Longibacter salinarum: one gene and its partners. The protein of the gene in region 1 binds, or shares a complex with, the protein of each later gene. Links are inferred from orthologs where the notes say so. Each region holds a gene or a part of one and is shown in the gene's direction. Other genes may lie near its edges. The genes, in order: tsaD, tsaB and tsaE.

Region 1 (9,454 bases):
GCAGGTCGATTACAGCCTGTACGATGCCTTCCTGGGCCGTGGACCGTCGTTCGGCTACCGGTTTGGCTTCAGTCGGGACATTGGTATCAGCCAGCGAGTCCTCGGTACGGATCGGCAGGTCGTGGACGCTCTGACGAACCAGAACGATGTGGGCGCCTCGACAACGCTTTCGCCCAGCCAGGCCCTGCAGGTCGATCTCGACTGGTCGCTGAAGTGGAGCAACTCGCCGAAGACGACCTACACGCGATTCGATCCCGACTCGGTGCCGGGTACACAACGCCCGGAAAACTTCCGGACCCGGGAGGACGGCGTTTCCTACACCTTCTTCCGGAACGAATCGGGGAGTGGGAGCGCGTCGGTCTGGACGTTTGGCTCTTACGATAGCTTCTTCGACTCGCAGAAAGAGCTGCTGGAAGCGAACGTGTCGAACCCGACCAGTGGAGCGGATCCGTCTGGCGTGGCGCTCACGAACACGAGTGCGACCAACAGCTTCCGTGACGCGTACCTCGTCGGTGGCGGCACAGCTGCAGGCAACGGGTTCGTGCCATTCCCGCTTCCCGGCTGGAATGTCCGCTACACGGGCATCGCTGACTGGCCGTTGCTCCGCAGCATTACACAGAGTGCCACGCTGCGCCACGGCTACTCCGGGACGTACACGACGGCGTACAATGCGTTATCGACCGCCGGCGACACCACCAACTTTGGGATTGCGGGGTCTACGCTGTCGTTCCAGCAGCCGGACTTCGAGTCGTCGCGTGTGGAAATCGAAGAAACGTACCGACCGCTACTCGGCGTCGACGTGACGTGGCTTGGTGGCTTCCAGACGACGATCGACTGGAATCGCCAGAATCGTGTGTCGCTGAGTACGACCAACCTGTCGGTTGAAGAGAGCGCCGCCAGTGAGCTGTCGCTAACGGCCACGTGGCGGAAGCGAGGGCTCAAACTTCCGTTGCTTCCGGTTGGGCGGTTGAACAACCAGATCACGTTTAGTCTGACCGTCAAGCGTGCCGTTACGGATCAGCGCACCTTCTCGCTCCGTCGCGCGCTGTCGGAGGCGGCGGCACAGGGATTCGCGTACGGCTCGGCCGATGCCCGCACCGGGGACAACGTATCGATTTCTGAACAGACTACGCTGCTCACGATCGAGCCCCAGCTGCAATATCAATTCAGCCAACGCGTCAACGGACAGTTTCAGCTCACGTATGAACGCCTCGATGGTGACAGCCGGCGCCCGTCGTACACCAACATCGCCGGCAGCTTCAACGTCCGGATTAACATCTCGGAGAATTAGCGGATTTGGTGTGATACCGTCCGGATGCATACAGCCTCGTTTCGAATCGCAAGAACAAAGTCGCGTCCGGGAAATACGTTGCGATCCACCCGTGTACCGATTGTTCGACCATCGACATGCTGTCTTCGACTGACTCGTCTGAGCGCCAGCACGTGCTGGCATGTCATCTAGGGCGGGTTGACTATCCTGAGACCCGCGCGCTACAAAAAGCGCTGCAGACGCGTCTCGTAGAGGCAAAGCGATCAGACCCGCCGGAGACCGTGCCCCACGTCTGGTTACTGGTCGAACACCCGCATGTCTATACGCTGGGGAAAAGCGGGGACGCAGCGAACATGCTGCTGAGCGACGAGCGCCTCGACGAGATCGGCGCGACGTTCCACGAGATTGAGCGGGGTGGCGACGTCACCTACCACGGGCCGGGACAGCTGGTTGGCTATCCGATTCTCGACCTCGACCGTTTCTTTACCGATCTGGGTCGCTATCTCCGTTCACTTGAGGAGGTCATCATCCAAACGTGCGCGGATCACGGCATCGACGGCGGCCGCGTGGAGGGGCGCACGGGTACGTGGATTGGCCCAGACGAGCACGGCCCCGAGCGAAAGATCTGCGCGATGGGCGTACATTGCAGCCGCTGGGTGACGATGCACGGCTTTGCGTTCAACGTCAACGTGGATCTTGACTACTTCGGCCACATCGTGCCGTGCGGTATTCGGGATCGAGGCGTCACCTCTCTGGCTCACGAGCTGAACCGATCGGTTTCGGACGGTGAGGTATTGAAGCAGGTGGTCGGCCACTTCTCCACCATCTTTGACGCGACGGTCGAGTTGCTTCACGGCGACGACGCTCGCCGTGCGCTTGATGACGTGCTGGGGTCGAGCGCAGACATCCCGCACGTCGCAGCCTAGATTTGCTGTCCAGGTGGCCGCGCACGCTACCAGCGCTTCCCATCGGCCGCAAAGCACCTGCTACAGTCAATTGTTGCGGCAGGGGCTCGTGTGTGGTTTTATGCGCCTTCTTCGACGGCTGTCTCTTCCGTGATCTCCTCCAGGTCGATCGGCGGATAGTCATGGTACCAGTCGTGGTGCGGCGACCATTTCTTGCACTGAAGGCACTGCGTCTCACGCCACACTTTGCCGCACTCGGGGCACTGGCCCTGCGTGTCGAATGTGTTCCACGAATGGCCGCATGAGCACGACCAGCGTGCCGACGCCGGCGGCTCCCATTCGCATTTGGGACAGTAGATTTCCATCGGCAGGTTCGGATACGGGAAAAGACGGAGTCAGAGGCGTTGTGGGCATGCTACGGGTTGACAACGACGCGTGGGAGCGATACCCTTGGAGCGAACTGTCATTTCACGAAGGGTGACTCTATGCCAGCGTTCGATCTCGAAAACTTTGCCCACCGCCTGATTTCTGAAACGCTCTTTTACGACGGCGAATACGGGTTGGTCGGAAGCCTCAGCCTGATCGATGTCGAGGCGAACAAAGAGATGTACATCGCATCGTTCATGCCGGATGACGGCACGCTTCTGATCGAAGAAGCGACCGAATGGGAATCGGAAATAGACATCGAAGATGATGCCGATGTTGCGTACCGTCTCGCCGTGGAGAGCACCGAATACGGGTCCTACGACATCCCGGAGGTAGCGTCTGGTGCCATGCTCGCGCTGGCGAAAGAGCACGACCTGCTACCCAGCTTCACCGTTCTGTTCGAGGACGAAGAGCTCTGAGCCGGGTCTGGATCAAGGGCTCGACCAGATGCCCCAGGCGAGAAGCAGCCATCCCGCGATAAAGGCCACGCCACCGATCGGCGTGATGGCGCCGAGCCAGGACGTATCCGTGAGGACGAGGATGTAGAGGCTTCCGCTGAAGATGACCATTCCGGCGATGAAGCAGTAGCCGGCGTACGACACGGCGGGGGCCGAAAACTGCGCGGATGCCCAGGCGACGGCGAGCAGGGCCAGGGCGTGATACATCTGGTACGCGACGCCTGTCTTGAACGTCTCAAGACGATCCGGTGTCACACGGCTTTCGAGACCGTGAGCACCGAACGCCCCGGCGGCGACGGCGATACCGGCCGCCAGGGCTCCGATCACGAGAAACAGTCGACTCATCGAACGGAAAGAGGTGTCTGGGAAGAAAACGAGAAGTCGCGCGGATCACGTGTCCCCGTCTTGGTGGAGCAGCGACTGCAGGAGCTTGATATCGCCTGCATCACCGTCCTGCGGCACCGTTTCGGCGTCCGCTTCGCCCCAGAGGCGTTCGATGTTGTAGTGCTCGCGTTTCTCTTTGCTGAAGACGTGAACGACAACGTCGACGTAGTCGATCAGCACCCACTGCAGCGATTCCAGCCCTTCTTTCTTATAGGGGCGTTCGTCGCATTTCTCTCGGATCCGATCCATGACGCCATTTGCGATGGCGCGAATTTGGAGGTCGGAGCCGCCCGTGCCGATAACGAAGAAGTCGGCCATTCCGCTGACGCCACGCAGGTCAAGAACCGTGATGTCGGCGGCCTTTTTATCGGCCATCGCATCGACTGCGTGAGCGGCGAGGACGTACCCGGGATTCTCGGGTACTCGGCGGCGCGATGGAGAAGGGGCAGAAGAGGAAGACGTCATCTGGTTGGGAGAAGCCATACAGTCAGGACATTGGTCCGTGATCTCGTGAGGAGGAAACGAAAAGCGCCGGGATGAGCCGGCGGGCGCCATCATTGCGCCGGTTGAACGTCTACTTGCCCTTGAAACGGGCGAAGCGTGCGGTAGTCTTTCCCGAGAATAACCGAGGCGTCGAGGTAGTAATCCGTTCGGATGTCTTGCTCGACGCGGTCCTCTGGGATAGAAAGGGCTCGAGCGACCTTGCGCGCTGACTCGAGGTCGCCCACGCGGTCGATCACGACGGAGTGCTCTTGGGCGAAGGATCCGTAGTTGCCGACTTCGACGACGTCGAAGCCACGGTCGCGGAGGAAGCGTGTCGTGCGGGCCGCGAGGTGATCGACCCCTGCGCCATTTCGAACCTCGACCTGAATCACCGGTCCAACCAGCTCCGTCGCACGTGCCACACGGTTCGGGTTGCTGCGCGGGGTCGTCGTGCGTGTCACGAGCGCATACATCAGCAGCATCACGCCGAGCCCGAGTACGAGCAGGACGGAATTAAGAAGGCCGTTTCGGACGCGGTCGGTCCAAAGGTTCATGAACAGCAGGGGTGAGTCTGAGTCGCCGGGGAGCGAAGAAAAAGCGCGGCACGCCACCGAGGGCATGCCGCGCCGATTCCCGCAGTGGGAGATCCGTCGACGCGGCTAATTCGATCGCCAGAAGAGGCGGCTCGACGAATGCGGCGCAAAGGCTGCAGAGCGGTGACCATACGGGCGGTAGGCGCCATAAGGGCTGGCGTACCGTCCGTACGGGCTCTGCTGAAACTGGAATCGGATCTCCGTGCTCTCCGTCGGTCGATAGGCAACCTCCGCATTCTGGAGGAAGACCTGCGGGGACTGGTCCCCGTACATCTGTCCGGAGAACGGCTGCATGAGGCTCACGTCGACGCGAGCGGCCCAAGCCGAGTTAAACTGCCACATCATCGAGTTCGTGTACATGCCCATCGAGGCACTCTCGTTGCCGAACGATGACATGGACATCTCGTAGGTATGCGACATCTGGAAATGCTCCGCATCGAAGAGCTTCCCGAAGAAGCTACTCCCCGTGTCATAAAGTTGCGTGGGAGACGGCCCGTTCAGAGCCGTTTCGCGAAGCTGCGCTTCTGCAGGTTGTGCCAGGCAGAGCACGGCGACGAGGCATAGTAGCGAAACTGTGGCGCGCATAAGCGACCTTTTCAGATAACGAAACTGGAGACGGCAGGTCGGAGGAGATCCGTGGTAGATTCTGTACCCGAGTCTGCTCGATTTGTTCACCACAGCGTCCGGAACCGAACGCCTCTCTCGTCGGGTCGTACCCATGACGCTCACGTTCGGAGCCACGGTCGGATATTCCGGCGCCGAATTTCGCCATTCGCCCTTCGCAAGTCGAATTCTACCATGACCATTCTCGGGATCGAAACGTCGTGCGACGACACGGCCGCGGCCGTGCTGGTCGATGCCGACGTGCGGTCGAACGTGATTTCTTCGCAGCACGACATCCACGCGGAGTTCGGCGGCGTGGTGCCGGAGCTGGCGTCGCGCAATCATCAGCGCCTGATCGTGCCGGTTGTGCAGCAGGCCCTGCGCGATGCCGACTGCACCGCAGATGACCTCGATGCGGTTGCCGTTACCTACGGCCCGGGACTTCCGGGGTCACTGATGGTCGGGCTGACCTTTGCCAAGGCGTTTGCGCGGGGACGAAATCTACCGCTCGTGGGCGTGAATCACCTGGAGGGCCATCTCTACTCGGTGGATCTGAGCAGCCCGGCGCCGCCCCGGCCGTATCTCTGCCTCGTCGTCTCGGGTGGACACACCGAGCTCGTACGCGTGGGCCCGAATTTCGAGCACAGCGTGCTGGGGGCAACGCGCGATGACGCGGCCGGCGAGGCGTTCGACAAGGTCGCGCAACTCCTCGATCTGGGCTATCCGGGTGGACCGGCCATCGATCGGCTCGCGAAAATGGGGGATCCGGCGTTTCACGACTTTCCCCGGAGTCGCCTGGACGAGTACGACTTCTCATTCAGTGGCCTCAAGACGTCGGTACTGTACTATCTTCGGGATCTCGGGGAGGAAAAAGAGGACGTCCTCAAAGATCACCGTGCGGACATCTGCGCGAGCTTCCAGCAAGCCGTCGTCGATGTGCTCGTCGGGGCCGTGCGCGATGCGGCACGGGAGACCGGGGCCGAGCACGTGGCTATTGTCGGCGGCGTGTCGGCCAACTCCGCACTGCGGGCCGCGATCGAGGAGGCGGCTGACGAGGATGGGTTCGAGGTCTATATGCCGGAGATGGCGTATTGCATGGACAACGCCGCTATGATTGCTCGTGCTGGAGCGATGCACCTGCAGGCGGGGCACGCGGCGGGCGCTACGCTCGACATTCAACCGCGCCTTCGCCTTGAGAAACCGGAGGGTGTGAGCTGAGGCAACCCGCGCCAGCCGAGAGAGCTTTTCGAGCCGACTTCAACGGCGCCAGTAGGCACTTCCGCGTCTGGTCGCTACGTTGTGGCGTGGTGCTATGACCGTTTTCCCTTTTCCTGATTCAAATCGCGCATGACCTGGCTGGAAGCGATCATTCTGGGACTCGTGCAGGGCCTGACCGAGTTTTTGCCCGTGTCCTCATCCGGCCATCTCGTGCTCGGACAGTATTTGCTCGGTCTCGATGCCTCGGAAGCCAGCGACGTGACGTTCGAGGTGTTCGTCCACTTCGGCACCGTGCTCAGCATTCTCACCGTGTACGGCCGCGATGTCGTCGATCTGGTGCAAGAAGCCGCCGGTGCGGTCGCGAAGCCGACGAGCATCGCCGAGCGGTACGAGGATAGCGCCACCTTCCGGCTCGGCATCTACATCCTCATCACGATGATCCCGACCGGCGCCGTCTACGTGCTGTTCAAAGACGAGCTAGAACAGGCCTTCGGTGACCCAAAGCTCGTCTGCGGCATGCTGATCGTCACGGGGATTCTCCTCCTGCTCACGCTCCTGCGTCCCAACCCGGACGGCAAGCTGAACCCCGTGAAAGCGTTCGTCGTGGGCATCGCGCAGTCTGCCGCCATGATTCCGGGCATTTCGCGCTCCGGGTCGACGATTTGCACGGCACTCTACCAGAACGTGAAGCCCGAGCAGGCGGCGAATTTCTCCTTTCTGATGCTGCTTCCGGTGGTCCTCGGAGCAACCCTTTTGAAGAGCATCGAGCTGGTTGAGCTGGGCCCGACAGTCGACTGGGTCCCGCTCCTCCTCGGCACGGTCGTCGCCTACGTCTCCGGCGTCGTGGCGATTAAGCTGATGCTGGACTTCGTGCGCCGGGGCAACCTGCAGTACTTCGCATACTACTGCTTTCTCGTCGGTGGTATCGGGCTCTGGTACCTGTAGATGAGGCGCCACGGGCGTAACACTGGGCCGGGCGCGTGCGTCCTGTAAGGTGCAGCCGAGAGTTTGGATCAGAAATGCGAATGCTCGCATCTAAGGTTTAAGAGTCCGCATCTTTTCTGCGGGGGTGCTGTTTAATTTGCATCTGACTCTCTCTCGCGCCATCGTCGTTTCGCCCACCGACGTTTTCCAAATATGCGCCTTTCCGATTCCGAAAAAGCCATTCGCCGCCAGATTGAGGACTGGCAGCACGCCGACGCCAACGTCCTCTCCCAGGCCGTCAACTGGGCCATGAGTCCGATCGACTGGGCTGTGGACCGCGTCACTCCCCCTGAGGTTGTCGATCAGGCAAGCGAGAAGATATCCGACTTCCTGTCCGTTCTGAGCGACGCTTCGGAGTGGACGTACGACGCGGAGGACGTGATCGAGGCCGCGCACAAGCGGAAGCTCATGGTCGAGACCGTGTCCGAGCTGCGGAGCGAACGCATCGAGGATCTGGACGCGCTCGCCCGCAGCCGCTTTCGGGAAAACACGATTCTCGCCGGCCTGAGTGGTGGCGGCATGGGAATGGGCGGCGCAGCGCTGATTGCGGCCGACATCCCGCTGCTGTTTACGATCAACTTCCGGCTCATTCAGCAGATCGGCGCGTGCTACGGCTTCCCAATGCGTGGGCCGACGTTCCGTCCGCTTGTATTATCGATCTTCAACGTCGCCTCCTCTGGAGGGAGAGAGGCGCGCAACGAGGCGCTCCGTGAGGTTAGCGTGGCCGCGGCTGCGTTCGCCAACGACCTGGAGTATCGCGGCCGCGTGTCCGGCACCTTCCGCGACCAGAACCGCCACCTCCCGCGGGAGATCGCCAAGGCGCTCGTCGGGCGCAAGCTGGCGCAGTCCGTGCCGCTCGCCGGTGCGGCCGTCGGAGCTGGCGTTAACTACTGGTTCACCTCTGAAACGGCCGAGGCCGCATACATGTGCTTCCGCGCGATGTACCTCGACTGGAAGCAAAGACTGTAGGGAGTGCGAAATGGGAAGTGCGAAGTGCTAAGTGCGAAGTTGGAATGCGAATTTCGGGAGGGAAAGGCCTCGTTTGTGGCGGGGGAGCGGACCTTTTCTCACCACTCATGTCGTTATACTACACTTCGCATTTCGCCTTTCGTAATTCGACTTTGAAACATGCTCGTTGCCATTGTCGGCCGTCCCAACGTGGGCAAGTCGACGCTTTTCAACCGCCTGACCGAGTCTCAGCTGGCGATTGTCCATGATGAGCCCGGCGTCACGCGCGACCGGGTCTACGGCGAGATTATCTGGAATGGGCGCACGATCCCGGTCGTCGATACCGGTGGATACGTCCCCCACTCGTCCGAGCGCTTCGAAGCGGCCATCCGCGAGCAGGTCGACATCGCGATGGAGGACGCGGACGTGATCCTGTACGTCGGCGATGTCACGACGGGCATTACGGACATCGACCAGGAGATGGCAGACAAGCTCCGCAAGGACGACACGCCGGTCCTGGTCGTGGCGAACAAAGCCGACAACGACGAGCGGCGCTGGGCGGCGAGCGAGTTCTACGAGATGGGCATTGGCGAGGTCTTTCCCGTGAGCGCAACGAACGGGATTGGCACCGGCGAACTGCTCGATGCGCTTGTGGACACGCTGCCGGAGGAGGAAGAAGAGGAAGATGAGCTCGAGGATCGGACGAGCATAGCCATTATCGGGAAGCCGAACGTTGGCAAGTCCTCCATCGTGAACGCGGTGCTGGGCTACGACCGGTCGATCGTGACCGAAGTCGCCGGCACGACCCGCGACGCCATCCACTCGCTGGTCAACTACGAGGGCCGTGAAATCGCGTTGGTAGACACCGCGGGCCTCCGCAAGCGGGCGAAGGTGAAGGAGAACATCGAGTTTTACTCGACGCTGCGCACGGAGCGCTCCATTCGCGAGGGCGACGTCTGTGTTCTCATGATCGACGCCACCGATGGGCTTCAGAACCAGGACATCAACGTTCTGAAGCTGGCGGAGAAGCACAAGAAGGGGATGGTTATTGCCGTCAATAAGTGGGATCTGGTCGAGAAAGATACCAAGACGGCGAAGCGGTATGAGGATTACTTCCACAAGATCCTCCAGACGCTCGACTACGTGCCGATCGTCTTTACCTCGGCGCTCACGAGGCAGCGA
Region 2 (9,529 bases), on another replicon or contig:
CTCAGGAATTGGTGCGGAGCTCGCCCGGTGCTTTGCCCGATCCGGCTCCGATGTTGCTCTTCTCGCCCGTCGCGAGGAGGCACTAAACGAGCATGCTCAGTCGCTACAGGACACGTACGGCGTCGCGGCGCACGTTCTGCCGTTTGATCTCAGCACGCCGGGCATCGGGCGCGAGGTGGTCGATCGAGTGGACGCGCTCGGCCTGACGATCGACGTGCTGGTCAACAACGCGGGGTTCGGCAACAGAGGGTCGTTTGTTGATACCGAGGATCGCGAGCAACTTGACATGATCAATGTCAACATCAGTGCGCTGACGCATCTCGCACGCTTGCTGCTGCCGGGCATGCTCGATCGGGGCCGTGGAGGCATCCTGAATGTAGGCTCCACCGCTGGATTCCAGCCGGGGCCGAACATGGCCGTCTATTATGCGACAAAGGCGTACGTACTCTCGTTTTCCGAGGCGCTCGCGCAGGAGGTGTCAGGCAGCGGCGTGACGGTGACATGCCTCGCGCCGGGGCCGACGAAAACGGACTTTGCGGATCGGGCGGAGATGCACGATACGTTGCTGTTCGAGTCTGGAGCTGCGATGTCGCCTGCCGCTGTGGCAAATTATGGCTACGATGCCTTCCGGCGGGGCGACACGCTCGCGGTACCGGGACTCCCGAACAAAGTCGGGGCTTTCGCGACGCGCTTCCTCCCTCGATCGGTTGCGAGTAAAGTCGCGGCCTACCTGCATAGGGACGGGTAGCTCGGTTCTGAACCGAGTCGTTTATTCGTTCGAAGGGTGCGCTGCGTTATGATTCCTCTTCGGCGAGTCTTTGCAACCTCGGTCGGTGCCTGTCGTTTGCCCCATGTTTTGCAGCGATGTTTCGCGTGCTGCCCCGTCGAGTTTCCGTTACCATCCAAGCGTCTCATGAGTCCTTCGTCTATCCTTTCCCGCATCGGCCGCGGGATCGCGCTTGTCAGTTTCCTTGTGCTGCTCTTCCCTACGGTTACGTCCGCGCAGGACGAGGGACTGGATACGCAGCGCATCATCGATAACCTGAAAATGGAAATTCCTCAGCTTCGCCAGACTGGTCAGGTCTCGCTGAGCTCGTTCTCGGATAGTGAGATCGACGGATTCAAGCGCGCGACGCTCACGGTAAATGGGCGTCAGATTCCCATGCTGGTAACGCCGGACGGATCGCAGGCGCTGTTGCTCGCAGGGCCGCCGATCAACGTTAGCCGGTCGGTAGAAGAGGTACAGGACGCTCTGGCTGCGGAGTCAAGCGAACGCGGCGCAGCCCTGGCTCGTGCGGCAAAAGGGATGCCTGTGCGCGGTCCGGCCGACGCGCCTGTGACCCTGGTCGAGTTTTCGGACTTCCAGTGCCCCTACTGCGCGCGAGCGTCGAGTCTCGTCAACGAGCTGATGTCGCGATATCCCGAGACGCTGAATGTCGTGTACATCCACTACCCGCTGCCGATGCACGAGTGGGCCCGACCCGCAGCCGTCGCATCGCAGTGCGCCGCGCGCCAGAGCGACGACGCATTCTGGACGCTACATGACGCATACTTCGACAATCAGAACGACCTCACCGAGGCAAACGTCGTGGAGAAGAGCGAGTCGTATCTCGCAGACGCGTCGATCGACATGGACGAGTGGAGGACGTGCGCACAGGACTCGGACTCAGCTGCGCACCAGGAAGTGCAGGAGACGATTGAGGCCAATATGCAGGCGGGCCGTTCGGTCAACGTCACGGGGACGCCCTCCTTCTACATCAACGGACAGAAGGTGCAGGGCGCGCGCTCGGTCGAAGCATTTGCCCGTCTGATCGACCAAGCTGCGGCGAACGCCCAGTAGAGACTCGCTTCTGGACGCCTGCTTACACGGACTCCCATTTGGCTTCGCCCGACATGTCACGTTTTGCCGTTGTTGCATTCTGCGTCGTTTTCGCTTCCAGCCTCCTCATGGGGTGCGGCGCGTCGGACTCCAGTCCCGAGGTGAATGAGCAAAAGATCCTCGCCAATCTCCGACTGGAAATTCCGCAGGTTCGCGATGCCGATTCGCTGCGCATCGACTCCCTCAAGGAAAGTCAGGTGGATGGCTTCTACCAGGGAGAGCTGGTCGTGAACAATCGGAATCGGGTCTACGTGATGATCCGGAAGGACGAGTCCGAGGCGCTGCTCCTTGCCGGCCCGCCGCTCGACATCGGGCGCACGGCCGAAGAGATGCAGGCCTCCAAGGAGGACCAGCAGCGGGAACGAGCGGATCTACTGAAGAACGCGTCGCAGGGGATGCCGGCTCTCGGGCCGGACGAAGCGCCGGTGACGATGCTTGAGTTTTCGGACTTCCAGTGCCCCTATTGCGCGCGGGCCACGTCGATGGTCGAAGAGCTGCACAACCGATATCCGGATCAGCTCCGTATCGTGTTCATGCACTTCCCGCTGTCGTCGCACGAGTGGGCGCGTCCGGCTGCCGTCGCGGCCCAGTGCGCGGCACGCCAAAGTGAGGATGCGTTCTGGACGCTCCACGACTTCTATTTCGCCAACCAGGATGTCTTCACTCCGAAAAACGTGGTTCCGCAGAGTGAGGAGCAGTTGGCAGACGCGACGATTGATCTGCAGCAGTGGAGAGCGTGCGCCACGGATCGCCAATCGGATGTGCATCGCTCCGTTGTGAAGCAGGTGAATGCCTCGCTCGAAGCCGGCAAGCAGGCCGGCGTGACAGGGACGCCATCTTTCTTCGTTAACGGCGAAAAGGTACAGGGTGCGCGCTCAGTGGACGCGCTGGCTCAGAAGATCGAAGCTGCAGCGGGGAACTGACGATTGAGGATTGGGGATTGGGGATTGGGGATTGGGTATTGGCAATGTAGGTGGGAACGAGGACGGTTTTTGGCGAGCCTGGCAAGAATCCTTTTCTAAGAGGCTTGAATGAAGAGGGATGAGGCGGTATGTTGGCCGATGCGAAGCTAGGGGTGCCCGCCTGCGCGGGCTGAGAGAGTCTCTTCGAACCTGATCCGGTTTGCACCGGCGAAGGAAAGCTTCTCGCGACCCGATGGTGCCGATCATCCGGTCCTTGGGAACCGCTGGTTTCGCGTCAATCACTTTTTGAAGCCAGCTTCCATTTCTATGTCGTCTCTTGACTCCCAGGTCGTCGTTATTTCCGGTGCCAGTCGTGGCCTTGGTGCTGCCATTGCCCGCGCTGCCGCAAATGAAGGCGCTAGCGTCGTGGTCAACTATTTCCAGAGCGAGGCAAAAGCCGATGCCGTCGCGAAGGAGATCGGGGAGGCAGCTCTACCGGTTCAGGCGGACGTGCGCGATGCCGATGCCGTGCGTGACATGGTAGATGCGGCCGAGAATCATTTCGGTGCGCCGGTGACCCGTGCCGTGCACAACGCGCTGATCGACTTTCAATTCGACGCCGAAAATCGTTCCACGCTCGAGGAGATCGACTGGGACGAGTATCAGGTGCAGACGGAAGGGGCGGTGCAGGGAGCGCTCAACCTGATGCAGGCGTGCCTGCCGTCGATGAGAGATGCCGGCGCAGGGCGTTTTGTGGCGATCGGGTCGAATCTCGTTCAGAACCCGGTGGTGCCGTATCACGACTACACCACGAGCAAGTCCGCTCTTCTCGGATTCGTGCGCAACGCTGCTCAGGAGCTGGGGCCTGAAGGCATCACGGCCAACATGGTGTCTGGAGGCCTTCTGCAGACGACCGACGCCAGTGCAGCGACATCCGACGAGGTCTTCGGAATCATCGAGCAAACGACGCCCCTACGTCGCGTCACGACCCCGGAGGAAGTGGCCGATGCGGTCCTGTTTTTCCTGTCCCCATGGGCACGTGCCGTGACCGGGCAGAACTTGATCGTCGACGGCGGATTGGTCATGAAGTAGGTCGTGCACCGTCACTCTAGCGTTCGTCTCAAACCGTTTTATCATGGTCCTTCTAGCGATCGAAACCGCGACGCACACCTGTGGGGCTGCGGTCTGTGTGGATGGCAACGTTGTGGCCGAGAACCACATGCACCGGCCGCGGGCTCACGCGCAGCACCTCACACCGATCATTGAGGACGTGCTGACGCGTGCTTCGGTCGATCATTCAGAGATCGACGTGGTTGCGGTATCGAAAGGGCCCGGATCATACACCGGGCTCCGCATCGGGGTCAGTACGGCGAAAGGCTGGGCGGAGGCGACGGGGGCGGATCTCATCGGCGTGCCCACCCTCGAGGCGCTGGCTGCGACGGTGACACCCCACGCAAGTGAAGGGGAGGTTGTCTGTGCGGCGCTCGATGCGCGGCGCGACGAGGTCTTTGCCGCTGCGTACCGGATGCGCGAAGTTGTGGGGGATGGCGAGAAGACGCATCCGCACCCGTGGACGGGCCGGTTGAAGCTGCAAGCGGCCGCCTCCGCGATGAACGTAAAAGAGTTGCCGGACTGGATCGGCGTCAAGAAGGCGCGGGTGCGTGTAATCGGCACGGGTGCCGCGAAGGTCGAGCCCGTCCTCCGGTCGGTCGGCATCAAGGTGCGAGTTGTGCCGGACGTGGTCTCTCGTCCGTCGGCCGCGTGGGTGGCACGGTGTGCTCTCGAAATGGTTGGCCGTGGCCAGAAAGCGGAGCCCAAGACGTTCGAGCCCATGTATCTTAAGGCGTTTCATGTGGGCTGAGACGTGGGAGATCCGCCCTTGTCCGGTGCCAGTGCGTGCGCGATGGAATTTCACGCGGACAGCTGCTGTGGATTTGGACATTGGATTCGGTAATCCAGATTATAGAATGTCTGTGGCGGATCGCTTCCGCCCCTCGTTTTTCCTTCGCCTGTCTCCTCGTGATTCGACGACCGTTCCGTTATGCCGTGGTTCAAGCGCAAGAAAGCCGGCATCCTCACCACCCGGAAAGAGCAGAATGAGGTACCGGAGGGGCAGTGGGTGAAGTGCCCGAAGACGGGGGAGATTATCAACCGGCGAGAACTGGAGGATAATCTGCTCGTCTTCCCGAGCTCGGGGTATCACTTCGGCATGAGCAGCGGGCGATACTTCAATTTCTTATTCAATGACGGCGAGTACGAACTCCACGACACCGATCTGATGAGTGTCGACCGCCTCGACTTTGAGGATCGAAAACCGTACGACCAGCGCCTGAAGAAAGCGCGGGAGAAGACGGGGCAGAACGACGCAGCTCGCTCTGCCACCGGCGAAATGGGAAGCCACGAGGTGTCGATGGCCTGCATGGACTTCAGCTTCATTGGGGGCTCGATGGGGTCGGTGGTCGGAGAAACCATCGCGCGTGCCATCAAGCGAGCGTACACCCGCGAGATTCCGCTCGTCATCATCTCGCAGAGTGGTGGAGCGCGCATGATGGAGGGAGCCCTCAGCCTGATGCAGATGGCGAAAACGAGCGCCCACCTTGCTCGACTCGACGACGCCGGCCTTCCCTACATCTCGGTACTTACGCACCCAACGACGGGTGGCGTGACGGCATCGTTCTCCATGTTGGGAGACATCCACATCGCCGAGCCGGAAGCGCTCATCGGATTTGCCGGGCCGCGCGTGATCCGCGAAACGATCGGGTCCGACCTGCCCGAGGGATTCCAGCGGTCGGAGTTTCTGCTCAAGCAGGGCTTCGTTGACATGGTCGTGGATCGCCGGCGTCTGCGTCAGCGCATCATCCACCTCTTCGACCTCCTGATGGACGATCGCTAGACGCGTCACCCCATTTTCGGCGGTTTCACGCACGAGCTACGAATAATGGCTCGTGCGTTTCCTTTGTGAGGATGTTTTCTGTTGTCGGAACGCTGAAACGTTAGCGTTTTTCGTCGTCAGGCAGCAGTGACGTTTTCGTCCGCGTCTGGCACCGTCGGCTGGATATCTATCGCATCTATGTCGACCGTGTGCGCGTCTCCCCAGAGGGGCGTGGGGCTGTCAGGCGAGGGCTTCGGGCTGGCACCGCCTCCGGGAGATGGCCCGGATGAGTCGCGGACTTCCCGGAGACTTAGGAAGAGGGGGCCAAAGATGCAGCCGGCGACGAGAAGGGGGACGAGAATGGGGATGTCCATCAACCTCAGCGATAGCACGTGGTAAATCTTTTCGGACTGTGGGTACGACGCCGTGAAGACCCCGTTCTCACTCAGACCCCATCGTTCCGTATATGAAAAGGTGACGACGAGAGCGAGTGGCAAGGAAGTCATTCGAGGTTGGACCGATACTGGATGCCGCTCTTAGCTGGGGAGCGAGGTGCGATGGCCCAATGCAGAGACCATGAGAAGCTGTTTGGCGAACTGTCACTGGCCACCCCAAGGGCACTCGGTCGCTACGCTCCCAGCGCTGCGACTTCGTGGCTCTCGCCCCGTGAAGCTACTGCGCTTGCCAGGTAGTTCCCCACGGGGTGACCTCCCTGCGGTCGGCCTCACTACACGGCTCGCTTGAGCGCTCCACGGGGGCTTCGTCCACTGTGTCTCGGCTGCTGAGCCATCCGCCAAACAGCTTCTGATCCGTTGACATGCAGAGAAAAGAGTAGGTACACACAAAAAGACGCCCCGCCGAGATATCTCGACGGGGCGTCGCATCCCCCCGGCGTCGGTCGGCTGCCTGCGCGTCCGTAAGGACACCAAGCAGGCCGTACCGAGCGCCGGTTTCACCCCCTTCGGTGAAACTCAGGTGTGATGCGCTGTGTCGGATCGGCAGGTCGTGTGAAGTGGCTGCCGAATACCGAGAGGGGCGTTTGTTTTTGTACCGCTATCAGGGTACACCAGCGCTGTGAAAGGATCTACGGATATGTAGAGCGACCGTGCGGGTACGTTCGGACGAGTAGAATATAAGCCAACGGTGCACGAAATCGTCGGTCGCCTTACACCGTACCGGAGGACCGGATTGCGCCGGTCCCCGGACGGCAATTCAACGACTCGGGCCGACACGCAACTACGCATTTGCAGGCTCCAGCGTTGGGCCGGCCTCTGCGATTTCTGCTCCGGCAACATCTTCGTACTGTTTGAAGTGGTCGCGGAAAAGTCCCACGAGCTTTTGCGCCTGTTCATCGTACGCGGCTGGGTTGTCCCAGGTCTCCCGCGGCTGCAGAATCTCTGCCGGTACGTTTGGGCAATCCAGCGGGACATCGAAGCCGAAGACCGGATCGCGCGTGGTTTCTGCTTTGGATAGCGCCCCGTCGTGAATCGCGTCGATAATGGACCGCGTATGTGGAAGCGGCATGCGGTGACCGGTTCCGTAGGGTCCTCCAGTGATGCCTGTGTTTACGATCCACGCGTTGGAGCCATGCTCGCGCATTTTCTCCGCCAGCATCTCCGCATACACGCTCGGGTGCCGGACGAGGAACGCCGCGCCGAATGCCGCACTGAATGTCGCTTTCGGCTCCGTGACCCCGACCTCCGTGCCGGCAACCTTTGCGGTGTAGCCGCTGATGAAGTGGTACATCGCCTGCTCGGGCGTCAGCTTCGCCACGGGCGGCATCACGCCGAACGCATCGTACGTAAGGAAAATAATATTCGACGGGTGATCGCCAACGGCCGGCAGCTTGGCATTCGGGATATAATTCAGTGGGTACGAGGCCCGGGTATTCTGGGTGATGGAGGTGTCGCTGTAGTCGACCTCGCGTGATGCTTTATCCACCACGACATTCTCAAGCACGGTTCCGTAGCGGATCGCCTGGTAAATCTCCGGCTCTTTCTCGGCGGAGAGGTCAATGGCTTTTGCGTAGCAACCGCCCTCGATATTGAAGACCCCTTCGTCACTCCAGCCGTGCTCATCATCCCCGATGAGCTTACGGTTCGGATCGGCAGAGAGCGTTGTTTTCCCTGTGCCGGAAAGACCGAAGAAGAGCGATACGTCGCCGTCCTCACCTTCGTTTGCGGAGCAGTGCATCGATAGTACGCCGCGTTCGGGCATCAGGTAATGCATCACCGTGAAGATGCCTTTTTTCATTTCCCCGGCGTACTCCGTGCCGAGAATGACCATTTCGCTGTCCTCAAACGAGACGTCAACGCTCGTTTTCGATGTCATGTGCTGCGTTTGCCGGTTGGCCGGGAACGCACCGGCGTTGTAGATAACGAAGTCCGGCTCGCCGAAGTTTTCTAGCTCCTCTCGCTCCGGCCGAATGAGCATATTGTGCATGAACAACGCATGGTACGGCCGGGAGCAAATGATCCGTGCCTTCAGGCGGTGATTCGGGTCCCAGCCTGCAAAGCCGTCGATGACGTACAGCCGGTCGCAGATGTTCAGGTAGTCCTGAGCACGTTCACGGTTGATGCGAAACGTGTGCGTGTCGATCTCCATGTTGATCGGTCCCCACCAGATTTCATCCTCGCTCTCCGGGTGGCGGACGATGCGTTTGTCGGCCGGACTACGACCGGTCTTTTCGCCGGATGCGATTCGGAGCGCACCCGATCGGGTGATCTGAGCCGAAGAGTCGACGCGAATGGCCTCTTCGTACAGCTGAGCAGGCGTAGCATTACGGAGAACGTCTTTGACGTCAATTCCGTGGGCAGAAAGATTAATGTCAGGCATAGAGGCGATCCCTGTAGCCAGGGGTGTTCAGAAGAATGACGTGGATTGTGAGGTCGGGTGGAGGGCCAATATGCTGTCTGAGGAAAGATGTGGCTCGGAGAACTCAGCGTAGCCAGGCCAGACGACACATGTCAGGTAGGGTAATACATTCGGCGATGTTCGACGCTATAATCGTGCTTCGAATGACGAACGCCAAAGCCTATTTTCATTGTAATATCCGACCTCGAAGAGAACGTTGATGTCGGTTCGGATGCGTCCTCTCCTGTGGGGGCAACTCTTACAGGGTAGAGTCTAAAACTTGACGTGAACTGTCAAGTCGAATGAATAGATGATCTGGAGTTTGATCGTGACCGAGATGGATGGACCTGGATGTTGGCTGGGGGCATGGACCGTTCGCCACCCGAACGGTTGGACAAGGCCAGAGGCGACTTCTGTCTTTGCGTCGACCGACGCTAAGCGTTGCAGTACAGCGACATGCTGTCCTGAGGTGGACGCGTGCGGAATGATGAATCGTCAATCAGCTACTTCGACTCAGTACGGACCGGATCGATCGGAGGTTGAACCTCCGGCTGATGCTGGCCGGCTTGAGCGTGCGACACGAGAAATGGCGTTTGCGACCTCAGTCGTGCTCCGAAAGGTGCTCGTGCGAAGGGACCTGGCTGTGTGATTCAAGTGCCTTCCGCTGCGCGAGGTGGAGGGCACCGAGCACACCGGCTCTGTCGCCGAGGTGAGGCGGCACGACATACGAATCGAGGTCGCTCGTCAGGCGGGGGAGATCGACGTAGCCTGCCAGTTCCTGTCGGAGGTGGTGACGAATGCGGGGGAACAGGTGCTTCTGCTGCATAACGCCGCCACCCAGCACGAATCGTTCGGGAGAAAGGACGTAGATCAGCGTGGCACAGGCCTGGGCGAGGTATTGCGCGTGGATGGACCAGATAGGATGATCCGAAGGGAGTTTCTCCGGTTGTGTACCGACACGTGCCTCCAGTGCGGGTCCGGATGCGAGGCCCTCCAGGCAGTCGCCATGGTACGGGCAGAGGC
Region 3 (9,598 bases), 240 kb from region 1 along the record:
TTGACCTTAGAATCCATCGTAAAGCAGGAAAACGCGGGGACAACGAATGAGGCGTATTAACGTCGTCGTCCCCGTGGAGAATTGCGATCCCTGACCGCCATAGAATGTGTGAGTTTCACGAGACGTGACATTCCAATCGCCTCACGTACTGGTTTGCGCATCTTGACCGTAGATGGCTCCACACAGTTCTAGCGCGTGTACAGCCAGACGCCATGAATGATACCCGGAATGTACCCGATCAGAGTCAGGACCAGGTTGATCAGAAAATCCGTTCCCAGGCCACGCAGAAGATAGACTCCGAGCGGGGGCAACAGGATCAAAAGAAGGAGCGTGATGAAGTTGTTATTCATGGCGGTACACGTTTGAAATGAAAAAGCAGTCGTTCGATTGAACTGGCGTATACAACGAAGGGACGCAGGCCGCCCCCCATTATTTGCGCACGGCTTACGCGGCGGGATTCTCTACGACCGTTTGCGTGCCAGCGTCACGCCATCGGCGAGGGGGAGCATACTCACGTCCACCCGGTCATCGGCATGAATAGCCGTGTTGAGGTCGTGCACAACCTGAACGCTCTCCTCCTCAATCTCGGGATGAGCCACACGACCGTCTCGAAACGTGTTGTCGAGCACCACGAGGCCACCTGGGCGGACGAGACGGAGGCACAACTCGTAGTACGTTGGATAATTGATCTTGTCTGCGTCAATAAACGCGAAATCGTAGGTCTCCGCTGCATTCTCCTTTTCCAGAAGGACATCGAGACTGTCCAGCGCGGGTGCGATGCGAAGATCGATCTTGTCCGCGACGCCAGCTTCCTCCCAGTACCGCCGTGCTACGTTTGTGTACTCCTCACTGATATCGAGAGCCGTGACGTGGCCGTCGGACGGAATTGCCTCCGCCGCAGCCAGTGCACTGTACCCCGTGAAGACGCCAACCTCCAGGGTCCGACGAGCGTTCATGAGCCGTAGAAGAAGCTGAAAGAACTGCGCCTGCTCCGGCGCAATTTGCATCTCTGACTGAGGGTGAGACATCGTTTCGACCCGAAGCTTACGCATTACCTCCGACTCACGAAGGGACACGTCAAGCATGTATTCCTGCAGGTCGTCGGGAAGGCCAATCGACTTGTTGGACATACGGTTCGGGACGCCGGAGGGAAGGAAGCGTGGGGATCTGCGAATGCATTGCATCAAGCCAACCGAGGCTGTAGCCAATGGATCCACGACCTGAGGGGCTCGCAACGTTTCACCGCTGGACGGGTAAAGGTGCGTGATATCGACCTCTTCACTCGCTCGGCTCCCGACCGTGTATGCTTCGATTCCTACGTCTTTCGTTCTCCGCCGAGAATGTCATCCGGTTCATTCCGCTAACGCTCCTCCTGGCGATCGTTGTTGCGGGATGCGGCTCGTCCGGCGAAGAAACGTCCGAGGCAGATTCGCCGCACCGGAGTGCGTCCGAACGCATCCTATTTCCGGTCGAGCAAGACGGCAACTGGGGATACATCGACCGTAGCGGTACGGTTGTAATCGAGCCGCAATTCGAGCAGGCATGGCAATTCGTCGAACGCCGGGCGCTCGTGAAGCAGCAAGACCAGTACGGGTTCATTGACACATCCGGCGCCTTCGTCGTCCGCCCCCGCTACCACGACGCCTGGCACTTCAGCAACGGCCTCGCGCCTGTTCTCGAAGACAGCCTGTGGGGCTTTATCGATCGATCCGGCGACATGGTCGTCGACCCGAAGTTTAGTCTTGCACCGGAGGTCGTGGAGGAGGCCGACCGCTCGCTGCAGGATCGAGATGCCATTCTGAAGCGAACCGCACGGGATGGACAGTTTGGTTTTCAAAACCAGGACGGCCAGATGGTTATCACGCCGCGGTTCGACCAGGCCTGGTACTTTCGCGACGGTCGCGCCCGGGTGAAAGTCGACTCGCTCTGGGGATACATCGACCGCTCGGGGGATCTCGCCATCAAGCCGGCCTTTCCCCGCGCCTGGGATTTCCGGAATGGACTCGCCCGCGTCGAACTCCGGTCTGGACATCTCGCATACATCGACACCAGCGGCGCCACCGTTTGGCCATAGGTAAGGGGCGGAGAGCTTCGCTCCGAACGGTAGCCTGTGCGCCGCACGAAAACCGGGTGCCATCACGTTGAACGAGTGCCATCCCCCCGGACCGTTTCCCGGACATCTTCTTATCTCGCTCCTCCAGTTTTCCAACCTATGCCCGAACCACGCATCCTCTGGGCCGACGACGAGATCGATCTGTTGCGCCCCCACGTCATGTTTCTGGAAAAGAAAGGCTACGATGTGACGACCGTCGCCAACGGATCCGATGCCGTCGACATGGTGGCAGAAAACGCCTTCGATGTCGTCCTGCTCGACGAGCAAATGCCCGGCATGGACGGCCTGCAGACGCTGGAGGCCATCAAGGACGTGCGCCCCGAGGTGCCGGTCGTCATGGTGACGAAGAGCGAGGAGGAAAAATTGATGGAGGAGGCCCTCGGGGGACAGATCAGTGACTACCTGACGAAGCCGGTCAACCCGAGCCAGATCCTGCTCACGATCAAGCGCCTCCTCGAACGCCGACAACTGCAGCAGGAGTCGGTCTCGCAGCGCTACCTGCAATCCTTCGGCGAGATCTCGCAGGCCCTGCACCAGCCGATGGAGCACGCCGACTGGACAGCGCTGTACCAGAAGCTCGTCCGGTACGACATGGAACTGTCCGGCGACGACGGCGCCCGAGAGATCTTCCGAGACCAGTTCCAGGATGCGAACCGATCCTTCGGTCAGTTCATTGAGGACAACTACTTCGACTGGATTGCCAGTGTCGACTCGGATCCAGATATGCAGCGCCCCCCTCTCTCCCACGAGCTCGTGCCGGAGTTCGTGCTTCCAGAGGTGCGAGCCGGTGAGCGGCCCGTCATCTTCTTCGTGATCGATTGCATGCGCTACGATCAGTGGCTCGAGTTTGAGCCGCTTCTGCGCACCGACTTTTCCATTCAGACGGACTTTCACTACAGCATTCTCCCCACGGCGACGCCCTACTCGCGCAACGCGATCTTCAGCGGCCTCCTGCCCCGAGACCTGACGGACCGGTTTCCTCAGGCCTGGGATATGGCCGAGGAAAATGAGCAGAGCCGCAATCAGTACGAGGAAGAGTTTCTGCACGACCAGCTCGACCGGCATCATCTCAACGACCGGAGCCTGCGCTACGACAAGCTGATCGCAACCGAAGACGGACGTAGCTTCGCCGGGAAGGTCACCAACCTGACCCAGCACGACCTGAGTGCCGTCGTCGTAAACTTCGTCGACATCCTCGCGCACAGCCGGTCGGACTCCGACGTTCTGAAGGAGCTTGCCCCGGACGAACCCGCATATCGCTCGCTGACGCGCACATGGTTCGAGCACTCGTGGCTACTAGAAGCCCTCCGGACGCTCGCCGAGCACGACTGCCGCATCATTATCACGACGGATCACGGCGCCATCCGCGCGCTCCGCTCCACCAAAGTCATCGGCGACCGCGAAACGTCGACGGCCCTGCGCTACAAATACGGACGGAACCTGAAGTGCGACGAGGAAGACGCCATATTTATTCGGGACCCGGAGGAGGCCGGCCTTCCCGCGCACTCGATGAACACCAACTACATCATCGCCAAGGAAGACTACTACTTCGTCTATCCAACCAACTTCCACTACTACGAAAACCTGTATCGCGACACGATGCAGCACGGTGGATGCGCGATGGAAGAAATGATCCTGCCCGTCATCACCATGACGCCCCGCGGATAGCGTTCGGGCGTTGACACGTTGATACGTTCGTACGTTAACACGTTTATGCGTTGCGACGTTTGGCGCCACATTACGCAGCCTAAAACGCCACCACATAAACACCTCAACACGTACACACTCTCACACCTCAACACCTCCCCACCTTCATACTTCCACACTTCCATACCTCCAATGGAATCCGCTTTTCCCGTTACCACGCAGTCTGTCGAGGAAACGATGGACCTTGGTGCTGATCTGGCTGCCAGGCTGGATCCGGGCGCCGTTGTAGCGATCGACGGAGATCTCGGGGCGGGGAAGACCCATTTCGTAAAAGGCTTGGCGCGCGGGTTGGGATATTCCGAGCGGGAGGTTCGCAGTCCAACCTTTACCATCGTACAGGTACACGAAGGCGGATCGATGCCTCTCTACCATTTCGACGCGTACCGCGTGGGCTCGCCTGAGGAGTTTGTCGACCTGGGCTTCGAAGAGTACGTCTACGGCGAGGGCGTCACGGTGGTGGAGTGGCCGCGTCGCGTGGAGGATCTGCTGCCGGACGATACGATCTGGCTTCGCCTGGAGCACATCTCGGCGGAGGAGCGTCGAATTTCTAAGGGCCGGTGACGCAGGTCGGCACCTCGTAGAAATAGAAAAGCCAGCCGACAGGGCTGGCTTTTTCGTTGGATCAAACCGGTCACCGAACCTTCATCATCCGACTTTTTGAAGTAGGTCCTGGATGCGCGCCAGTACCATCTGTATCGCGACGTGGTTGTGGCCGCCGCGCGGAATGATGATATCCGCCTTGCGCTTCGACGGCTCGACGAACTCGATGTGCATCGGGCGAACCGTTCGTTCATACTGCCGGAGCACCCCGTCAATTGCGCGCCCCCGCTCTTGGATGTCGCGACGGATGCGCCGCATGAGCCGGATATCGTCGGCCGTGTCGACGTAGATCTTGATGTCCATCACCTCCTCCAGATCCGGCTCCGCGAGGACAAGAATGCCCTCGATTATGACGACCGGGCGCGGCTGTATCGTCTCCGTTTCGTCCTTCCGGCTGTGCGTGGTGAAGTCGTAGATTGGCTTCTCCACCGCTGACCCATCCACGAGTTGGTCGAGATGCTCGCGCATCAGCCCGGTCTCGAGCGCATCGGGATGGTCGAAATTGAAGCGCTCTCGCTTTTCCGGCGGATGCCCCGAAAGATCCTGGTAGTAGGCATCGTGATCCAGAACCGCGATCTGGTCCGAGCCGAATGCATCCGTGATGCGGCGTAAAACGGTGGTCTTACCCGAGCCAGATCCACCGGCGATTCCAATAATGACGGGCGATCGCATGAGCGAGCTTATCGTGCAGCAGAGAACAGAGGAATGAATCGAGACGGTGGCACGCGGTTAGCTCGTCGCCATCACCAGATTCCAGGTCTTCGTTTCGTCGTCAAATGTGGACGCCTTCTCGTCCCATTCGAAGTCGTCTGGATGCTCCCACTCTCGAAGATCTTCGAGGTCCTCTGCGGTCTCGCGTACGATGAAGTTTACGAGCTGGCCGCGCTGCACCTCCAGATCCGGTCCCGTGACCTCTTCGCCATCCTCCAGGAACGTTACCTCGACGCGCGCCTCGTACGTATGCTCATCCGTCCAGGCGGAGCGATTCACCTCAGGCAGCAGATCCCAGACCCATCGGCCCTCCAGGCTCTCGTTCAGTAGAGGACTGATATGCGGGCGCCAGTAATCTTTCACCGGACCGATCTCGCCAAAGTCGACATCCATTCCGAGGCGGTAGTTCGGAATGAGATCATCGGGACGCAGAAGCCCGAACAGACCCGAGATGATGACGCCATTCTCCAGCAGCCGTCGCTGGGCACCGGTCGGGAGATTGGCAAAGTCCATGGCTGCATACATGATGCCCGGGCTATATCGATCGAGCGCGGACATCAGCGGAGCATCGTAGATCTCCGAATTGACCTCAATAAACTGCTCAAGCTCATAGCCTTCCAGGTCAAAGGTCTCCGAGGCAAGGTCCTCATCCTGGATGACCTTTTGCAGATCGTCAATCAGAGCCCGGCGCTCGGGGTTGAGCTCGTCGAAATAATTAAACGTGCCCGAGGTCCGGTAATCGAACATGTCAGGTGCAAAGGGATTCCCCCCGGGCTGCTTGGTAGTGGCCGGGGCGAGCAGGACGGTAAGATTGGGCATGTAGGAGAGGCGCGTTCAGTGGAAAATGGGGCGTCGGGTCCAGGACAGACCCGAACAAGAAGCGGATCCGGATAACGCAGAGGGCGCGGGGACGCGTCGACCGGGCAACAGCAGAGTAGCGTGACAGGAGCGGTACCGCAAATATATCGATAGCACAGGCGAACGCGTCAGGCCGGAGTCCGACCCTTCACCCGTCCTTTGCGGCGTGCTACCGGTACCTGATACCGATTCGAGAATAGCGATCGCTGGTGCCACTCTCGACGGCAGATCGCTACTCCGATTCGGATGATGACCGGGACGCTGAACTTTGCTTGCGGAGCTCTTCGAGGAGAGCGTCGATGTCATCGCGGATGTGGTCGGCCTGGGCCTGCGCGTCTGCAACCATGGCGTCGCGATTTCGGCGGGCTTCGCTGACGGTGCTGGATCCGGTGTAGCGCCGAATCACATCACCTGCTTCTTTTGCCGCCCGTTGAATTTGATAGGCGATACGACGTCGGGCATCGGGTCCGCGCTTGGGGGCGAAGATCATCCCGAGTGCGAAGCCCACGGCTCCGCCCGCGATGGCACTCCAAACCCCGATCTGCGTTGCCTTTCGCTCTGATTCCGTGCTCATGGGCCGTAATTCGTTAACGACAGAAAGCCGAGTGGGAAACGTCCAATGCAAAAGTGTAGCCGTTATCACGCACCGAATTGCGCAGTACGCGTGAGGATTCGATAGAATCGTAATGCAGTCCCTCCTCGGGCAAGGAAAACCGGCAAAGATGATCGACCCGATCACGCCAAAGGGTTTACGGGTTCATCCTCCACCGGAATAAACGACCTCCCGCCTACATTTCGTATCCCGGCGCACGGACGATTATCAACGTGTGTTTCAACAGCAGGGGCCAACCGGATTCGTGACCAGACGTTTGTCCGGCACCAGCATTCTCAGGCCCTGAAGTCTTTTGAATGTTACCGACCTCGTGCGTTTCTTGCAAGGGACTTGAGCAGTGCGCATGGCCTCGTTTCATTTCTCTTCGAATGCGCGCTTTTCTGCCCCACGTTTTTGCGCCGCGCCGGCTACGCTCGTCCCCCCTGGCCTCTTTCTTTCCCTCTATGCCCGACACACCATTCACCGTCCGCGAATTGGACGCGTTCGAATACGTGGACGAAGGTCCACGTGACGCCGAGGTGCCCCCGGTCGTTCTTTTACACGGCATGCTCGGAGATTTAAGTAACTGGACCACGACCATCGAGGCCCTCTCCAACCGGGGATACCGTGTGCTGGCGCCAACCATTCCGGTGTACGACCTTCCACTCGGTGAAACCAGCGTGCCCGACCTGGCCGACTTCGTCCGGTCGTTTATCGAGCGACTCGAACTTGAGCAAACGGTTCTAACCGGCAACTCGCTCGGTGGCCACATTGCCCTCCTCTATGCGCTCAAGTACGCGGAGGATGTCGCGGCCCTCGTTCTCTCTGGCTCCTCCGGCATCTACGAAGCTACCCTCGGCACCACGACGATGCGCCGACAGGATCGAGAGTTCATTCGTGAGCGGACGGAAATGACGTTTTATGATCCGGCTCACGCCACGGAAGAGCTTGTGGACGAAATGCTGGACATCGTCAACGACCGCCCCCGCGCACTCCGACTCATTAAAATCGCACGCTCGGCCGACGAGGAGACCGTCACGGAACAGCTCGGGACGCTTCCCATGCCGACCCTGCTCATCTGGGGACGCGACGACGTGATTACCCCGCCCGACGTGGCCGAAGAATTCCGGGACCGGATGCCGAACGCCCACCTTCACTTTATCGATGAGTGTGGACACGCTCCGATGATCGAGCACCCGGACCAGTTCAACGAACTCACGCTCCAGTTCCTCGACGAACTTTCTGAACGCCAAAATTTCCCACAGTCATAGGGCCGACCCGACGGACCCATGACTCGACCTGCTTCCGCGCATCCCGTTGCACTGCTACCCCAACCGTACACCACAGTAGACACGGGCGCCTGCAGATGTCCACTCGAGTATACACACCCGTCCGCTCACCCTATATAAGCGCATTGTAAACGGCGATTCAGGGACGTGGCACGTACGTTGCCATTTATCTGATGCCCAGTCGGAGGGTGCCTCCACGCTGCGACTGGCCTTCGTGTCGAACAGCACGACAGGATTCATTATCGCCGGGTTGACGCGTTTTTGGGTGAGCGCGCAGCCCGGCGTTTTTTATGTCGCTTCCTACCAATCGTACCGGTACCACGACGTACTCGCCCCCTGTGACATAGTGGTGTCACCACCCGTCCGTATATTACACACGCTGGTCCGCGATGTCGACGTGTTGTGAACGCAAAGACATTCGGTCTGCAGTACGTCAAACTTTTTGTCGCTGACGTTATGACGTCGGCATCTGGTGTGTCTTATAGACAGACAAGACGATAAGCGTAACCGCCGACTGCTCCGGGATCGTGCCGAGGTTGGACATTTCCACCTCGCTGTGCGTAGACTCCGAGCATGTCTGGCGACACGCCCATAGACAGCATCTCTTCACTCAACGCAACGAGAACGCCATGGCTCGCGGAGTCAACAAAGTCATTCTCATCGGAAATCTGGGTCAGGATCCGGAGCTTCGCTACACGGGTAGCGGCACCGCCGTGTGCAATATGCGCCTGGCCACAAACGAATCGTACAAGGATCGGGACGGCAATCTGGTCGACAAGACCGAGTGGCACACGGTCGTTGCCTGGGCACGACTCGGCGAAATCTGCAACGAGTACCTGTCAAAAGGCTCACAGGTGTACTTCGAGGGCAAGCTGCAGACCCGATCGTGGGAGGACCGTGACGGTAACACACGTTACTCCACGGAGGTCAAAGCGCAAGAGATGATGTTCCTCGACCGCGCCAACAACGGCCCTGGCGGTGGCCCGTCTGGCGATGGGTTCAGCCAGGGACAGGGCGGAGGCCCGTCGGATCAGCGCCAGCAACAGGGGGGCGGACCGCAGCGTCAATCCCGCACACAACAGCAGCAACAACAGCAGGAGGAGCAGGAAACGTTCGAGCCGGACGACGAACTGCCGTTCTAGCGAATGCGAAATGGGGAGGGCGAACGTCGAAATGCTTCTTCCCGCGACATTTCAGTGCAGCATCCGCCGTCGGCATCCAGGGTTTCTCTGGGGGCCGGCGGTTTTTTTAATTTTCTAACCTCGTTCAACGCCCACCGTCGTCCGATCGGCAAAATGTCGTTGAATCGGGTCGAGGGACCGGCTCCGCGTTCACGCGTCACCGTTTGCATGTTGCATCATTCGCGTTCCTTCATGCCGACTCTCGCACGACGCCCCGGATCGCCATGCCTGACCAACTCGAGTCTCTCCGCCGCTCCTTCGACAACGTCGACCACGCCATCGCCGGATGGATGCGGCGAAACGGCTCGCTCCTCCTGCGTATCTCCCTCGGCGTGATCTTCGTCTGGTTCGGCGCCCTCAAATTCTTCGACGGACTCAGCCCCGCCGAGTCGCTCGTTCGGAGCACGGTCTACTGGGTCGACCCCGACATCTTCCTTCCGATTCTCGGAGCGTGGGAAGTACTCATCGGACTCGGCCTCCTGTATCGCCCGGCCATTCGCGTCGCGATTTTTCTCCTATTCGCTCAGATGCCGGGGACGATGCTCCC

Evidence for each region.
Region 2: the proteins of tsaD (region 1) and tsaB are in contact, whole or in part, in a solved structure (PDB 4WQ4), measured with the Escherichia coli proteins. The link is inferred for Longibacter salinarum from one-to-one orthologs.
Region 3: the proteins of tsaD (region 1) and tsaE are in contact, whole or in part, in a crystal structure (PDB 6N9A), measured with the Thermotoga maritima proteins. The link is inferred for Longibacter salinarum from one-to-one orthologs. Residues at the interface, in WP_004082750.1 of Thermotoga maritima: Cys10, Asp11, Arg49, His50, Leu82, Gly84, Gly135, Gly136, Glu154, Thr155, Leu156, Asp157, Asp158, Ser159, Glu162, Asp165, Lys166, Arg169, Leu170, Tyr175, Lys213, Thr214, Leu217, Tyr218, Gln221, Arg222, Asn324; in WP_004082108.1 of Thermotoga maritima: Leu37, Gly38, Lys46, Lys57, Val59, Lys60, Ser61, Thr63, Phe64, Thr65, Leu66, Met67, Val69, Pro71, Tyr82, Arg83, Leu84, Asp86, Asp88, Phe89, Asp93, Ile128, Asp130, Glu131, Arg134.

The regions. Positions count from the first base shown.
Region 1 is NZ_PDEQ01000005.1:303,190-312,643, reverse strand. Bases 4,498-7,328 are described here. They hold tsaD (tRNA (adenosine(37)-N6)-threonylcarbamoyltransferase complex transferase subunit TsaD), read left to right. Parts: upstream 4,498-5,317; coding sequence 5,318-6,340; downstream 6,341-7,328. Other genes in these bases: CRI94_RS11325 (undecaprenyl-diphosphate phosphatase), read left to right, coding at 6,470-7,285; CRI94_RS11335 (hypothetical protein), read right to left, coding at 4,586-5,104. Outside these bases: sov (T9SS outer membrane translocon Sov/SprA), read left to right, coding at 1-1,291; lipoyl(octanoyl) transferase LipB, read left to right, coding at 1,408-2,196; CRI94_RS11360 (hypothetical protein), read right to left, coding at 2,295-2,540; CRI94_RS11355 (hypothetical protein), read left to right, coding at 2,661-3,020; CRI94_RS11350 (DUF423 domain-containing protein), read right to left, coding at 3,033-3,404; rsfS (ribosome silencing factor), read right to left, coding at 3,450-3,926; CRI94_RS11340 (LytR C-terminal domain-containing protein), read right to left, coding at 3,998-4,480; CRI94_RS11320 (EcsC family protein), read left to right, coding at 7,478-8,293; ribosome biogenesis GTPase Der, read left to right, coding at 8,453-9,454.
Region 2 is NZ_PDEQ01000002.1:115,929-125,457, forward strand. Bases 2,874-5,779 are described here. They hold tsaB (tRNA (adenosine(37)-N6)-threonylcarbamoyltransferase complex dimerization subunit type 1 TsaB), read left to right. Parts: upstream 2,874-3,916; coding sequence 3,917-4,642; downstream 4,643-5,779. Other genes in these bases: CRI94_RS04095 (3-oxoacyl-ACP reductase), read left to right, coding at 3,109-3,873; accD (acetyl-CoA carboxylase, carboxyltransferase subunit beta), read left to right, coding at 4,823-5,674. Outside these bases: CRI94_RS04080 (SDR family NAD(P)-dependent oxidoreductase), read left to right, coding at 1-748; CRI94_RS04085 (thioredoxin domain-containing protein), read left to right, coding at 914-1,840; CRI94_RS04090 (DsbA family protein), read left to right, coding at 1,894-2,802; CRI94_RS04110 (hypothetical protein), read right to left, coding at 5,791-6,159; CRI94_RS17610 (hypothetical protein), read right to left, coding at 6,326-6,472; pckA (phosphoenolpyruvate carboxykinase (ATP)), read right to left, coding at 6,890-8,488; CRI94_RS04120 (ROK family protein), read right to left, coding at 9,108-9,529. UniProt on the Escherichia coli protein: Required for the formation of a threonylcarbamoyl group on adenosine at position 37 (t(6)A37) in tRNAs that read codons beginning with adenine.
Region 3 is NZ_PDEQ01000005.1:63,042-72,639, forward strand. What follows is about bases 2,692-5,666. They hold tsaE (tRNA (adenosine(37)-N6)-threonylcarbamoyltransferase complex ATPase subunit type 1 TsaE), read left to right. Parts: upstream 2,692-3,952; coding sequence 3,953-4,381; downstream 4,382-5,666. Other genes in these bases: porX (T9SS response regulator signal transducer PorX), read left to right, coding at 2,692-3,781; udk (uridine kinase), read right to left, coding at 4,466-5,092; CRI94_RS10430 (YaaA family protein), read right to left, coding at 5,150-5,666. Outside these bases: CRI94_RS10395 (endonuclease/exonuclease/phosphatase family protein), read right to left, coding at 1-17; CRI94_RS10400 (YqaE/Pmp3 family membrane protein), read right to left, coding at 189-350; CRI94_RS10405 (class I SAM-dependent methyltransferase), read right to left, coding at 462-1,130; CRI94_RS10410 (WG repeat-containing protein), read left to right, coding at 1,304-2,074; more of porX, read left to right, coding at 2,213-2,691; more of CRI94_RS10430, read right to left, coding at 5,667-5,950; CRI94_RS10435 (YtxH domain-containing protein), read right to left, coding at 6,222-6,563; CRI94_RS10440 (alpha/beta fold hydrolase), read left to right, coding at 7,046-7,852; CRI94_RS10445 (single-stranded DNA-binding protein), read left to right, coding at 8,500-9,012; CRI94_RS10450 (DoxX family membrane protein), read left to right, coding at 9,276-9,598. UniProt on the Escherichia coli protein: Required for the formation of a threonylcarbamoyl group on adenosine at position 37 (t(6)A37) in tRNAs that read codons beginning with adenine.